One region of the Cyanobium sp. Lug-B genome, then DNA from elsewhere that is predicted to be linked to it. Evidence: predicted binding sites of a transcription regulator. Region 1 holds the regulator's gene; the other holds the start of a gene.
What was found. The regulator NtcA, encoded in region 1, controls nitrogen genes in cyanobacteria. The targets are predictions, from matches to a motif close to GTANCNNNNGNTAC.
Positions count from the first base shown of each region.

Region 1 (5,486 bases):
GTCGAACGACCTGTTAGCACTCATCCGGCACGAATTTGCCATGTATCTTCCAGGTGGTAGCCATATGGTCCTCGAAAGCTCCGCCGATTTCGAGTCCAGCCTTTTGAGCTCTCATCTTAAGACCTGCGTTAACACCAAAATCGTCATCGTAAACGACGTTCAACGAGAACTTCTGCATGCCATACTCCAGTCGTCCAGACGCAACGACCTGCCAAGTTGGTTCGTGTAGATACCAAACCAATCCGGCCGGAAGAATGGGCTCTCTCTTATTGTTTAGAACAGCGTCGAAGAGCAGCTTTGACGACGTTGCCTCTTTTCGGCCAACGGACACACTGCCCTCGTCCTGAGGAAGTCCCGCCGAAACTCTGGCAGAAAACTCGCTAGACCATCCATGAACATGCTCCACGACGATGTGGGACGCTCCGAGACTCATAAGAAGTCGAATCGCCTCAGAGAACTTGTGCTCAAAAGACATGCGATGAAAGGCTGCAGCCGTGTAGTACACAGACGGAACAGCAGGGTGCGCTACGTACAACGCCTGTTCCCTAGGGTGGCCTGGGGGAAACTGCAATCCCTTGGCCTCACTATGCCCTATCTGCAATACGTCCAGTCCACTCTCACGAGCCTTGGCCAAAGCCATGAGAGCTTCAGTTGCAAGCTCTAAAGCCACGCCATAGATGGACCTCACCCCAAGCATCCTTACAACTCGACCATAAACATCAACCCAGTCGGTTTCGCCCGATTGAGTGGCAGCGTTTGCCTCCGCTTCACGGGCAGCGGCCACGACTACATCTGGTTGCACAATGATTAACTGTCGGCTCGAGTAAGGGAGGCTGGTGACGTCTAATGGCGGATTAATCATCGACATAGAGCAGTTGCTTGCTGTGGAGGTGTAACTAAGATTGGACTGTTCTGATAACCACCCTCATACCAAGCCAGCAGCAGCGTGAACACTTTCCCCAGCCCATCCCTTTCACGCAGAAACTTGCCGCGACAACCAATTAGCCCATGGGCCCCGCCCCAGCCAATCGACTTAGACGGACCCGATAACCAACTGTCAATATCCCTACAGAAGCCCCTTCCCTGCCTTCTCCGATCCATCCCCCAATCCCCTCAAACCTTCGCCAGCGTCACCCGCTCGGGCTGGTGCTGGTACTTGCCCTGGCGGTCGTTGTAGGTGGTGGCGCAGGGGTCGCCCTCGAAGAACAGCAGCTGGCAGATGCCTTCGCCGGCGTAGATGCGGCAGTCGGCACCGGAGGAATTGCTGAACTCCAGGGTGAGGTGACCCTCCCAGCCGGCTTCGGCGGGGGTGGTGTTCACGATGATGCCCAGCCGCGCATAGGTGCTCTTGCCCAGGCAGATCACGGTGATGTTCGAGGGCACTTTCATCTTCTCCAATGCCACCCCCAGTCCGTAGGAATGGGCCGGCAGGATGAAGTAGTCGCCGTCCTCGTCGCTGTGCATCGGCGCCGGCTCCAGGTTCGCCGGGTTGAACCGCTTCGGGTTCATCACCGTGCCCGGCACATGGCGGAAAATCAGGAACTCCTTCGGCGACAGCCGCAGGTCGTACCCATACGACGAGCACCCGAAGCTCAGCACCGGCCCGGTGCGGCCCTCCGGATCCAGGTGGCGCACCAGCGTCGGCTGGAACGGCTCCAGCATCCCGGCCGCGGCCTGTTCGTTGATCCAGTGGTCGTTCTTGAGCATGGCGTCAGCCGCCGCGGCGCAACTGGGTGACCTGATCGGCCATCGCCATCAGGCTGGCCGGCATCGAGGGGCCCGTCAGGATGACATCCAGATGGGCTGGCCGCTGTTCGAGCGCCTCGATCACCGCCTCGGCGCTCAGATACCCCAGGGCGATCGCCAGACCCAGCTCATCGAGCACCAGCAGATCCAGATCCCCCTTCAGCAGCCGCTCGCGGCTCACCTCCCACACCTCCGCCACCGCTTCGAGCGCCTCCTCGGCCGTGGCCCCCTCCTCCCCTTGGGACCCCGGCGGCCCATCCAGGCAGTGGGGGGTGCCCGGCCGCAGCCACTCCAGCCGGCCGCACAGCGTCAGGCTGCCCGCCGGCCCCTGCTCCACGCCCCCCTTGAGGAACTGGCTCACCAGCACCCGGCTGCCCAGCCCGGCGCTGCGCAGGGCCTGGCTGAACACCGCCGCGAAGCTGCCCCGGAACGGCGCCGTGTGGATCTGCAGCAACCCCTCCGGCTGGCTCACCAACCGCAGCGGCGGCACCAGGGCCAGGGGCTCGGTGCGCGCCGGGGCGGCCGTGCGCCGGGGGTGGCCGGGGTCGATGAGGCTGGCGGTCATGGACACCCCACGGAAGCGTTGGTGTGAAAGGTCCGGACGGATCGCCCCGGCCGCTCACCTCCCGAATGTAGCGGCCCTCGCCAGCCCGGCACACCATCGGTAGTGGCTGGGAACAGACGTACCACCGGCGCCACCTACGCTGGCCCGGCTCCGCCAAAGGCCGCGTGACCACTCCCGCCGACGCCCCCCGCAACGACGGCCGCACCGCCGATGCCCTGCGCCCGGTGGCCGTCGACTGGGACCCGATGGGCTTCGCCCTCAGCTCGGTGCTCTTCGCCGCCGGCCGCACCCGCGTGCTCTGCAGCGTCTGCCTCGATCCCGAGGTGCCCCGCTGGCGCAAGGGCTCCGGCAGCGGCTGGCTCAGCGCCGAATACCGCCTGCTGCCGGCCTCCACCCCCAGCCGCCAGGGCCGCGAGCTGATGAAGCTCTCCGGCCGCACCCAGGAGATCCAGCGCCTCATCGGCCGCAGCCTGCGGGCCGCCCTGGATCTGGAGGCCCTCGGCGAGCGCACCCTGCTGGTCGACTGCGACGTGCTCCAGGCCGACGCCGGCACCCGCACCGCCTCGATCACCGGCGCCTGGATCGCCCTGGCCGCCGCCCTGGGGCGCCTCCAGCAGCAGGGGGTGCTGGCCGCCTCGCCCCTGCGCCAGCAGGTGTCGGCCGTGTCGGTGGGCCTGGTGGACGGTGTGGCCCTGCTGGATCTGGACTACTCCGAGGATTCCCGCGCCGAGGTCGACCTCAACGTGGTGATGGACGAGCAGGGCCGGCTGCTGGAGATCCAGGGCACCGCCGAGGGCGCCCCCTTCTCCCGCTCCCGCCTCGACGCCCTGCTGGATCTGGCCGAACCGGGCCTGCGCGCCCTGCAGGAGGTCCAGCACCGGGCCCTGGCTGGGGCGCCGGCCGGGCCCAGCGTGGTTGCAGCCGCACGGACGACCGGCTAAAGAGTGTCATTGGCTACATGGATCGGCCAGACCGATCCATAGGTTCATCACCAATCGCCACGCCTTGATGGTCGGCGCTACGCGTGGCTTCAGCCGCTACCCCAGCAGCCCATCCAGCGGATCCCCCGGCTCCGTGACCCCCATGGGCGCCCCCGGCACCATGGCCACCACCCTGCTGGATGTGATCCGCGGCCTGGCCGGCAGCAGCGTCGAGACCATCGAGCGCGGCAAGACGATCTTCTTCCCCGGCGACCCCGCCGAGCGTGTCTACCTGCTGCGGCGCGGTGCCGTGCGTCTCTCGCGCGTCTACGAGTCGGGCGAGGAGATCACCGTGGCCCTGCTGCGCGAGAACAGCCTCTTCGGGGTGCTCTCCCTGCTCACCGGCCAGCGCTCCGACCGCTTCTATCACGCCATCGCCTTCACCCGGGTCGAGATGGTCACGGCCCCGGCCACCTCGGTGCGGCGGGCCATCGAGCAGGACGCCAGCGTCGGCCTGCTGCTGCTCCAGGGCCTCTCCTCCCGCATCCTCCAGACCGAGACCATGATCGAGACCCTCACCCACCGGGACATGTCCTCCCGGCTGGTGAGCTTCCTGCTCGTGCTCTGCCGCGACTTCGGCGTCCCCGGCACCGAGGGCATCACCATCGACCTGCGCCTCTCCCACCAGGCCATCGCCGAGGCGATCGGCTCCACCCGCGTCACCATCACCCGCCTGCTGGGCGACCTGCGCAACGACGGCCTGGTCCAGATCGACCGCAAGAAGATCACCGTCTTCGATCCCATCGCCCTGGCCAAGCGGTTCAGCTGATCGGGCGGTCGCCGCCGGGTGCCGCGAGTCCACCGGCAGGGATACTTGGTGGATCGCGGAACCGGGGCTCGGAAGGTGTCGGGTTGGCTGCTGATCCTCGCGCTCCTGGTGCTCGGCGGAGTTCTCTCCACCCTGGGCGACCGGCTCGGCAGCCGTGTGGGCAAGGCGCGCCTCAGCCTGTTCAACCTGCGGCCCCGCAAGACCGCCGTGGTGATCACGGTGCTCACCGGCAGCCTGATCAGTGCCGTGTCGCTGGGGCTGATGCTGCTGGTGAGCGAGCGCCTGCGGGTGGGGCTCTTCGAGCTCGACCAGATCCAGGACCGCCTGCGGGACAGCCGCGCCGCCCTCAAGCGCAACGAGGGGGAACTGACCCGCACCCGGGGCGAACTGGAGCGCAGCCGCCTCGATCTGATCACCGCCGAACGCCGCCGTGACCAGGCCCTGGCCAGCCAGCGCCGCGCCCGCGACCAGCTGCTGGCCGCCGAGCGCCGCGTCGACACCCTGCGCCGCGAGCTGCAGCCCCTGCAGGCGGAGCGCGCCCGGTTGGAGGCCGAGCGGTTCCGGCTCAGCCGGGAGGTGCAGGGCCGGGACGCCGAGATCCGCCGCACCGAGGCCGAACTGGCCAGCGTCCGCCGCCGCATCGCCGCCGGCGCCAAGGAACTCAAGGACCTGGAGACCAACGTCATCGCCCTGCGCCGCGGCGACGTGGTGATCGCCAGCGGCCAGCCCCTGGCCACCGCCAAGGTGCAGCTGCAGCGCCCCGACCAGGCCAAGCAGGTGATCGATGCCCTGCTGCAGGAGTCGAACCGGGCCGCCTTCCAGCTGCTGCTGCCCGGCCAGCCCCCCAACCGCCAGATCCTGCTGGTGCCCCGCAGCGACATCACCCGGCTGGAATCGCTGCTCGCCACCCCCGGCACCTGGGTGGTCAGCATCCGCTCGGCCGCCAACGTGCTGCGGGGCGAGGCCCAGGTGCTCGCCTTCCCCGACCTGCGCCCCAACCGTCAGGTGGTGGAGCAGGGGGAGGTGCTCTCCCGCACCTCCCTGGAGCCCGACGTGCGCGATCCCGAAGCCGTCCGCAGCCGCCTCAACCTGCTGCTGGCCGCCGCCTTCGCCAAGGTCCAGCGCCAGGGCACCCTGGCCAACGGCCTCCAGTTCGATGCCGCCAGCATCAACGCCCTGGCCCGGGAACTCAGCGAACGCCCCGCCGGCGTGACCGCCAATCTTGAGGCGGTGGCCCTCCAGAACGCCGACACCCCCGACCCGATCACCGTGGAGCTGCGCTGGCTCCGGCCGGGCGGCGCCGGCGCCACCCGGCCGGGGCGCCCGTGAGCGCGGGACCCCTGGCGGCCCCCGGGCCTTTGGCGGGGCTCGATCCGGGCCGCAGCAAGTGCGGCCTGGTGCTCACCGACCCCGAACGCCGCGAGAT
Region 1 covers NZ_JAGQBM010000049.1:17,288-22,773, forward strand. The annotation lists gene KBY81_RS12000 (hypothetical protein) at 14-784, opposite strand; gene dcd (dCTP deaminase) at 1,114-1,707, opposite strand; gene KBY81_RS12010 (ATP--corrinoid adenosyltransferase) at 1,712-2,311, opposite strand; gene rph (ribonuclease PH) at 2,476-3,252, shown strand; gene ntcA (global nitrogen regulator NtcA) at 3,395-4,060, shown strand; gene KBY81_RS12025 (DUF3084 domain-containing protein) at 4,136-5,389, shown strand; gene KBY81_RS12030 (resolvase) at 5,386-5,486, shown strand, end outside.

Region 2 (5,486 bases), on a different contig from region 1:
CGACGCCTCCGAGGACGATCACCATGAAGCAGGAGACGATGTAGGCCGCGCCGAGGTTCGGACCCACCGAACCGAGCAGGGTGATGGCGCACCCGGCCACCCCCGCCAGGCCGGAGCCGATGCCGAAGGTGATGCTGTCGACGCGGTCGGTGGGGATGCCCAGGCAGTTGCTCATCTGACGGTTCTGGGTGACCGAACGGATGCGCAGGCCCCAGACGCTCTTGTTGAGGAACCAGTAGGTGGCCAGCAGCAACAGAGCGGACAGCAGAATGATGAAAATGCGCAGGCCGGGCAGTTCGATCGTGCCGATCATCCCCCAGCTTCCCTGCAGCCATTTCGGGGCGGTGACATCGATGTTGCGCGGACCGAACCAGGCCTTGGAGAGCGGACGGACCTGGTCAAAGAGGTTGACGGCGATCAGGCCGATGCCGATGGCGATCGCCCAGCCCAGTCCGTTGAGATAGGTGAAGAAAGGCTTGGCGGAGAACTTCGCCGCGAGCAATTTCGAGATAATGAAGCCAACGCCGACACCCACGAGGATGCCCAGCATCATGGCCGTCGACACGCTCCGAATCAGCTGAATCAGAATCAGGCTGACCCCCCACGTGGCCAGGAGAGTTTCAAGCGGTCGGCCATAGAGCTGCCGGATCAACGTTCTTTCCAGCAGAACTCCAATCAGTGCCGTCACAATGAAGGACAACACCAGCGAGACCGGGAAATACAGTTCGAAGATCACACCACCCATGGGCTTGAAAGCCGATTGCACCACGTAGGTGACATAAGCCCCGAGCATCATGAATTCGCCATGGGCGAGGTTGATGACACCCATCAATCCGAAGACGATGGCCAGGCCTGTCGCTGCCAGCAGCAGCACGGACCCGATGCTGAGGCCATCGAGGATCTGAGAAAAGAAAAGTTCCAACGGAATGAAGGTTGAACGTTAGATCCAGCGCTGCTGAGGCGACGCTGGATCGGGTCGAACGTGGTGGTGTGGCGGACCGGAAAGGGGCGGTTCCCGCAGGAACCACCCGACTTTCATTCCCTCACGGATGGCTCCGTGATCACATCTTGAACTTGCCGGCGTCAGGCCGATCCTGGGTCCAGTCGCAGGTGAAGCCCTTGGTCTCGGGAACGAACTGGTTCCAGGGAATCGGGGGGATGGCCTTGACGCTGTCGTACAGGATCTTGAACTGGCCGGTGGGCTCCGCTTCGCCGATGAGCACCCGCTCGGAGGTGTGGTGGTTGGGGAACATCTTGATTTCGCCCTGGGGAGCGGCGAAGGTGATCCCGATCATGTTCTGACGAACCTTGTCGAGATCCTCGAAGGTGCCCGCCTTCTCGACGGCGTTCTTCCAGAGGTACACCATGTTGTAGGCGGATTCGGCCGGGTCACCCGTGACGCGGTCGGCCCCGTACATGGCCTGGAAGTCGGAGGTGAACTTCTTGGAGGCCGGGGTGTCCAGGCTCATGAAGAAGTTCCACGCGGCGTAGGTGCCGGTGGTGTACTCGGGGCCGATCTGGCGGATCTCCTCCTCGGCGATGGAGAACGACATGATCGGGTACTTGGCCGGATCGATGCCCGAAGCCTTGAACTGCTTGAAGAGGGCGACGTTGGAGTCACCGTTCAAGGTGTTGATGATGATCCCGCCATCCGGGAAGGCTTTCTTGATCTTGGCGATGATCGGAGCCACCTCGGTGTTGCCGAGGGGGATGTAATCCTCGCCGACGGTCTCACCGCCAAGCGCCTTCATCTGCTCCTTGATGATGGTGTTGGCCGTACGCGGATACACGTAGTCGGAGCCCACCAGGTAGACCTTCTTGCCGAGCTTGTCTCCGAACTTGTCCATCAGCCACTGAACCGCGGGCTCAGCCTGCTGGTTGGGAACAGCGCCGGTGTAGAAGATGTTCTTCGAGCACTCCTGACCCTCGTACTGAATCGGGTAGAAGAGGATGTGGTTCTTCGACTCGAAGACCGGCAGCATCGCTTTGCGGCTGGCGGAGGTCCAACCACCGAAGACGACGGCGACCTTGTCGGAGTCGATCAGTTTCTGGGCCTTCTCGGCGAAGGTGGGCCAGTCGGAGGCACCATCTTCGGAAACGGCAACGATCTTGTAGGACTTGCCGCCGACTTTGACGCCGCCGGCGTCATTGATTTCCTTGATCGCCATCTCTTCGACTTCTTTCAAAGTCGTTTCGGAGATGGCCATGGTGCCGCTGAGAGAGTGAAGGATGCCGACCTTCACTTCACCATCAAAATTGCCGCCGGACCCGGACTCGCCCCCGCAGGAGACGAGGGTTACGCTCACGGCAGTTGCGGCGATTGCAGCTGCCAGTCGCCTTGAAAGATGCAGAGACATTGATGCCTGTTCAAGATGAATTGTAGTCGCCGTAACCGACGGCAAAGGGAAAGGTACGGAAGGACGTGGTTACCCCCGGTATCCAATGAGACAGAAAGCCGCCCAGGGCCCGCCGGAGTGAGGATTTGAACGTCGCAGACCTGTCGATATGTTGCATTACCTACGGTTTTTCTGATCAACGCCTGAAAGGCGAATACCAGAATCCTTGATCGCGTGCTCGACTCAGGCGGCTGCCGGTTCAGGCAGCTGCCGCAGCAGGAAGCTTTCGACCCGATCGAGGCCTTCGCCGCTGCGCAGATTTGTGAAGCACCAGGGGCGACCGCCGCGCATGCGTTCGGTGTCGCTCTCCATCACGGCCAGGCTGGCCCCGACCATGGGGGCCAGGTCGATCTTGTTGATGACCAGCAGGTCGGAGCGGGTGATGCCGGGCCCCCCCTTGCGGGGGATCTTGTCCCCGGCGGCCACGTCGATCACGTAGATGCACAGATCCACCAGCTCCGGGCTGAAGCTGGCCGCCAGGTTGTCGCCGCCGCTCTCCACCAGCACCAGGTCGAGGTCCGGGAAGGCTTCCTCCAGTTCCTGGACGGCCGCCCGGTTGATCGAGCAGTCCTCCCGGATGGCGGTGTGGGGGCAGCCGCCGGTCTCCACGCCCCGGATCCGCTCGGGGGCCAGGGAGCCGGCACGGGTGAGGAACTGGGCGTCCTCCTGGGTGTAGATGTCGTTGGTGACCACCGCCAGCTGCAGCCGCTGCCGCAGCCGCCGGCAGAGCGCGTCGACCAGGGCCGTCTTGCCTGATCCCACCGGACCGGCCACGCCGACCCTCAGTTTGCTGCCCATCGCCCCGGTCCAGGATGGGTGCCATCCTGACGCCAGCGCCGAGGGCTGCGGTGAGTGACGGACCGATGCCGACGCTGATCCGTCGCTTCGAGCGCCTGGATGCCCGACTCGTCGCCACCGTCATGGGCACGGGGGTGGTGGTCTGCCTGGGGTTCATCGAGCTGCTGCGCAGTCCCCTGCAGCAGCTCTCCAGGGTGACGATCGAACTGCTGGCGGTGCGGGCCCTGCTGTTTCTGGCTCCCCTGCTGGTCAGCCTGTTGCTGCTGCTGCGGGATGGCCCGCTGCTCCTGGGCGGCCGTCGCCCCCCCGCCTCCTGGGGGCCCGACCTGCTGGCCAGCGGCCTGCTGAGCGTCGTGCTGCTGCTCTATTTCATGGCGGCCGTGATCATCACCGCCAGCCTCATGCTCAACCAGGGGGATGGGGTGGCGGAGGTGGGCTTCCTTATCGGCCAGCTGGAGCCGGCCCGCTTCGCGGCCGCCCTGGCCAGGGCGGCCGCCTATGGCGGGATCTGCGCCGCCATCTGCCTGCAGCAGGCCCGGCGCAGCGCCTCCGGCGAGGTGGGGATGGCCTCGGGCATGGCCCGGTCGCTGCGGCTGGGCATCGGGGTGATGGTCTGCCTCGATGTGCTCTGGACGATCGTCGTCGATCCCCTGCGCATGGGAGGAACCTGACCGTGTCCACCTCCGCCAGGCCGCGGCGCCCCGGCCCCCAGAGCCTGGTCTTCCTGGCCGGAGCGGTGGCCCTGCTGGGGGTGTTCGTGCTCGGGATCGCCCGCTCCGGCAACTGGCTGGCGCCCAGCGTCCGCCTGCAGTTCCGCACCCTCGACGCCGCCGGCCTGCAGACGGGCATGGCGGTGCGCATCTCGGGGTTCGCCGTCGGCCAGGTGCGCCGGATCGTGCTGCAGCCCGATGCCCAGGTGCTGGTGGAACTGGAGCTGCGGGACCCCTACCGCTCCATGGTGGGTCGCCGCAGCCGGGCCGAACTGGCCCAGCTGGGGCTCCTGGGCGACAACTACATCGCCATCACCCCCGACCCGGCGGCGATCGGCCAGCCCCCGATCGGCGACGGCGAGACGCTCGTCTTCACCAGCCGGCCCGACATCGACGACCTGATCGCCGAGGTGGCCAGCAGCCGCATCCCCCTGCAGCGGGCCGTCAGCAGCGGCCTGACCCTGGCGGAGACCCGCCTGCCCCGCAGCCTCGACGAGCTCGATCGCACCCTGGTCGCCAGCCGTCGCCTGGCGACGCGCCTGGAGGCGGACACCCGCCGCAGCAGCAGCGAACTGAATCGCACCCTGGGGGCTACCCGCGCCCTGGCCGAGCGGCTGGAGGACCGGGCTGACGGCACCGCCGCGGATCTGTCCGCCCTGATCCGGCGGCTGGAGAGCACCGAATCCCAGACGCGGCCGCTGCTGCTCCAGACCCTGCGCGAGCTCTCCACCATGGCCACCGCCACCAACCGCCTGGTGAAGACGCTCAACGAGAGCTGGGTGATCGAACTGATCGAGCGGACCGGGGAGCCCCGACGCGAGCGGGACCGCTGAGCGCCGCGACGGCTGCCGGCGGCGTCACCCCTCCACCCGGTCGGCCTGGCGCAGCAGCGGCGGCGGCAACGTCACTCCGATGGCCCGGGCCGTGCGGCGATTCAGCAGCAGCAGCTTCCGGGTCACCGGCTCGAAGGCCATCGTGGCGGGGGAGCGGCCGCGCAGCACCTGCACCGCCAGGGCTCCGGCCTGGGCCCCGTCGGCCTCCGGATCCCAGCCCACCACCGCCAGGCACCCCGGCGTGGTGATGTCGGACGGGTCGACGGAATAGACCGGCAGGCGATGGCGCAGGCCGGCTGCCGCCAAGGCGGCGAAGCCCACGCTGGTGGCGTAGTCGCCCACCCGCACCAGGGCCCCCACCCGGTGGCCGGCCAGGATGTCGGCCGCCCGGGTCACCTCCGCCGGCCCCGCCACCGGCTCGACCATCACCGCCAGGGAGCGCGGCGCCGCTTCCCGGCGCAGCAGCTCGGCTTCGAAGCTGGCGTTGGCCTCGGAGGGGTTGTAGACGAGCCCGACACTGGCCAGGCCGGGCCTGATCCGGCTGGCGAGATCGAGCTGCTCGGCCAGGGGATTGGTGCTGACCGTGCCCACCACATTGGGCCGGTGGCGGGTGTAGCTGGTGCCGGCCCCGGCCCCCCACGGGTTGGAGCAGTAGCAGAACACCACGGGCACCCGAGCCGGGGCGATCGCCAGGATCGCCGCCAGGGGCGGGGTGCCGATGGCCATGAGCATGTCGACCCCGGCCTCCA
Region 2 covers NZ_JAGQBM010000053.1:18,549-24,034, forward strand. The annotation lists gene KBY81_RS12535 (urea ABC transporter permease subunit UrtB) at 1-922, opposite strand, end outside; gene urtA (urea ABC transporter substrate-binding protein) at 1,062-2,357, opposite strand; gene ureG (urease accessory protein UreG) at 2,580-3,194, opposite strand; gene KBY81_RS12550 (hypothetical protein) at 3,260-3,865, shown strand; gene KBY81_RS12555 (MlaD family protein) at 3,868-4,737, shown strand; partial or broken gene KBY81_RS12560 (ABC transporter substrate-binding protein) at 4,762-5,486, opposite strand, start outside.
Region 2: the regulator NtcA is predicted to act here: its motif matches at 2,436-2,449, upstream of urtA (urea ABC transporter substrate-binding protein).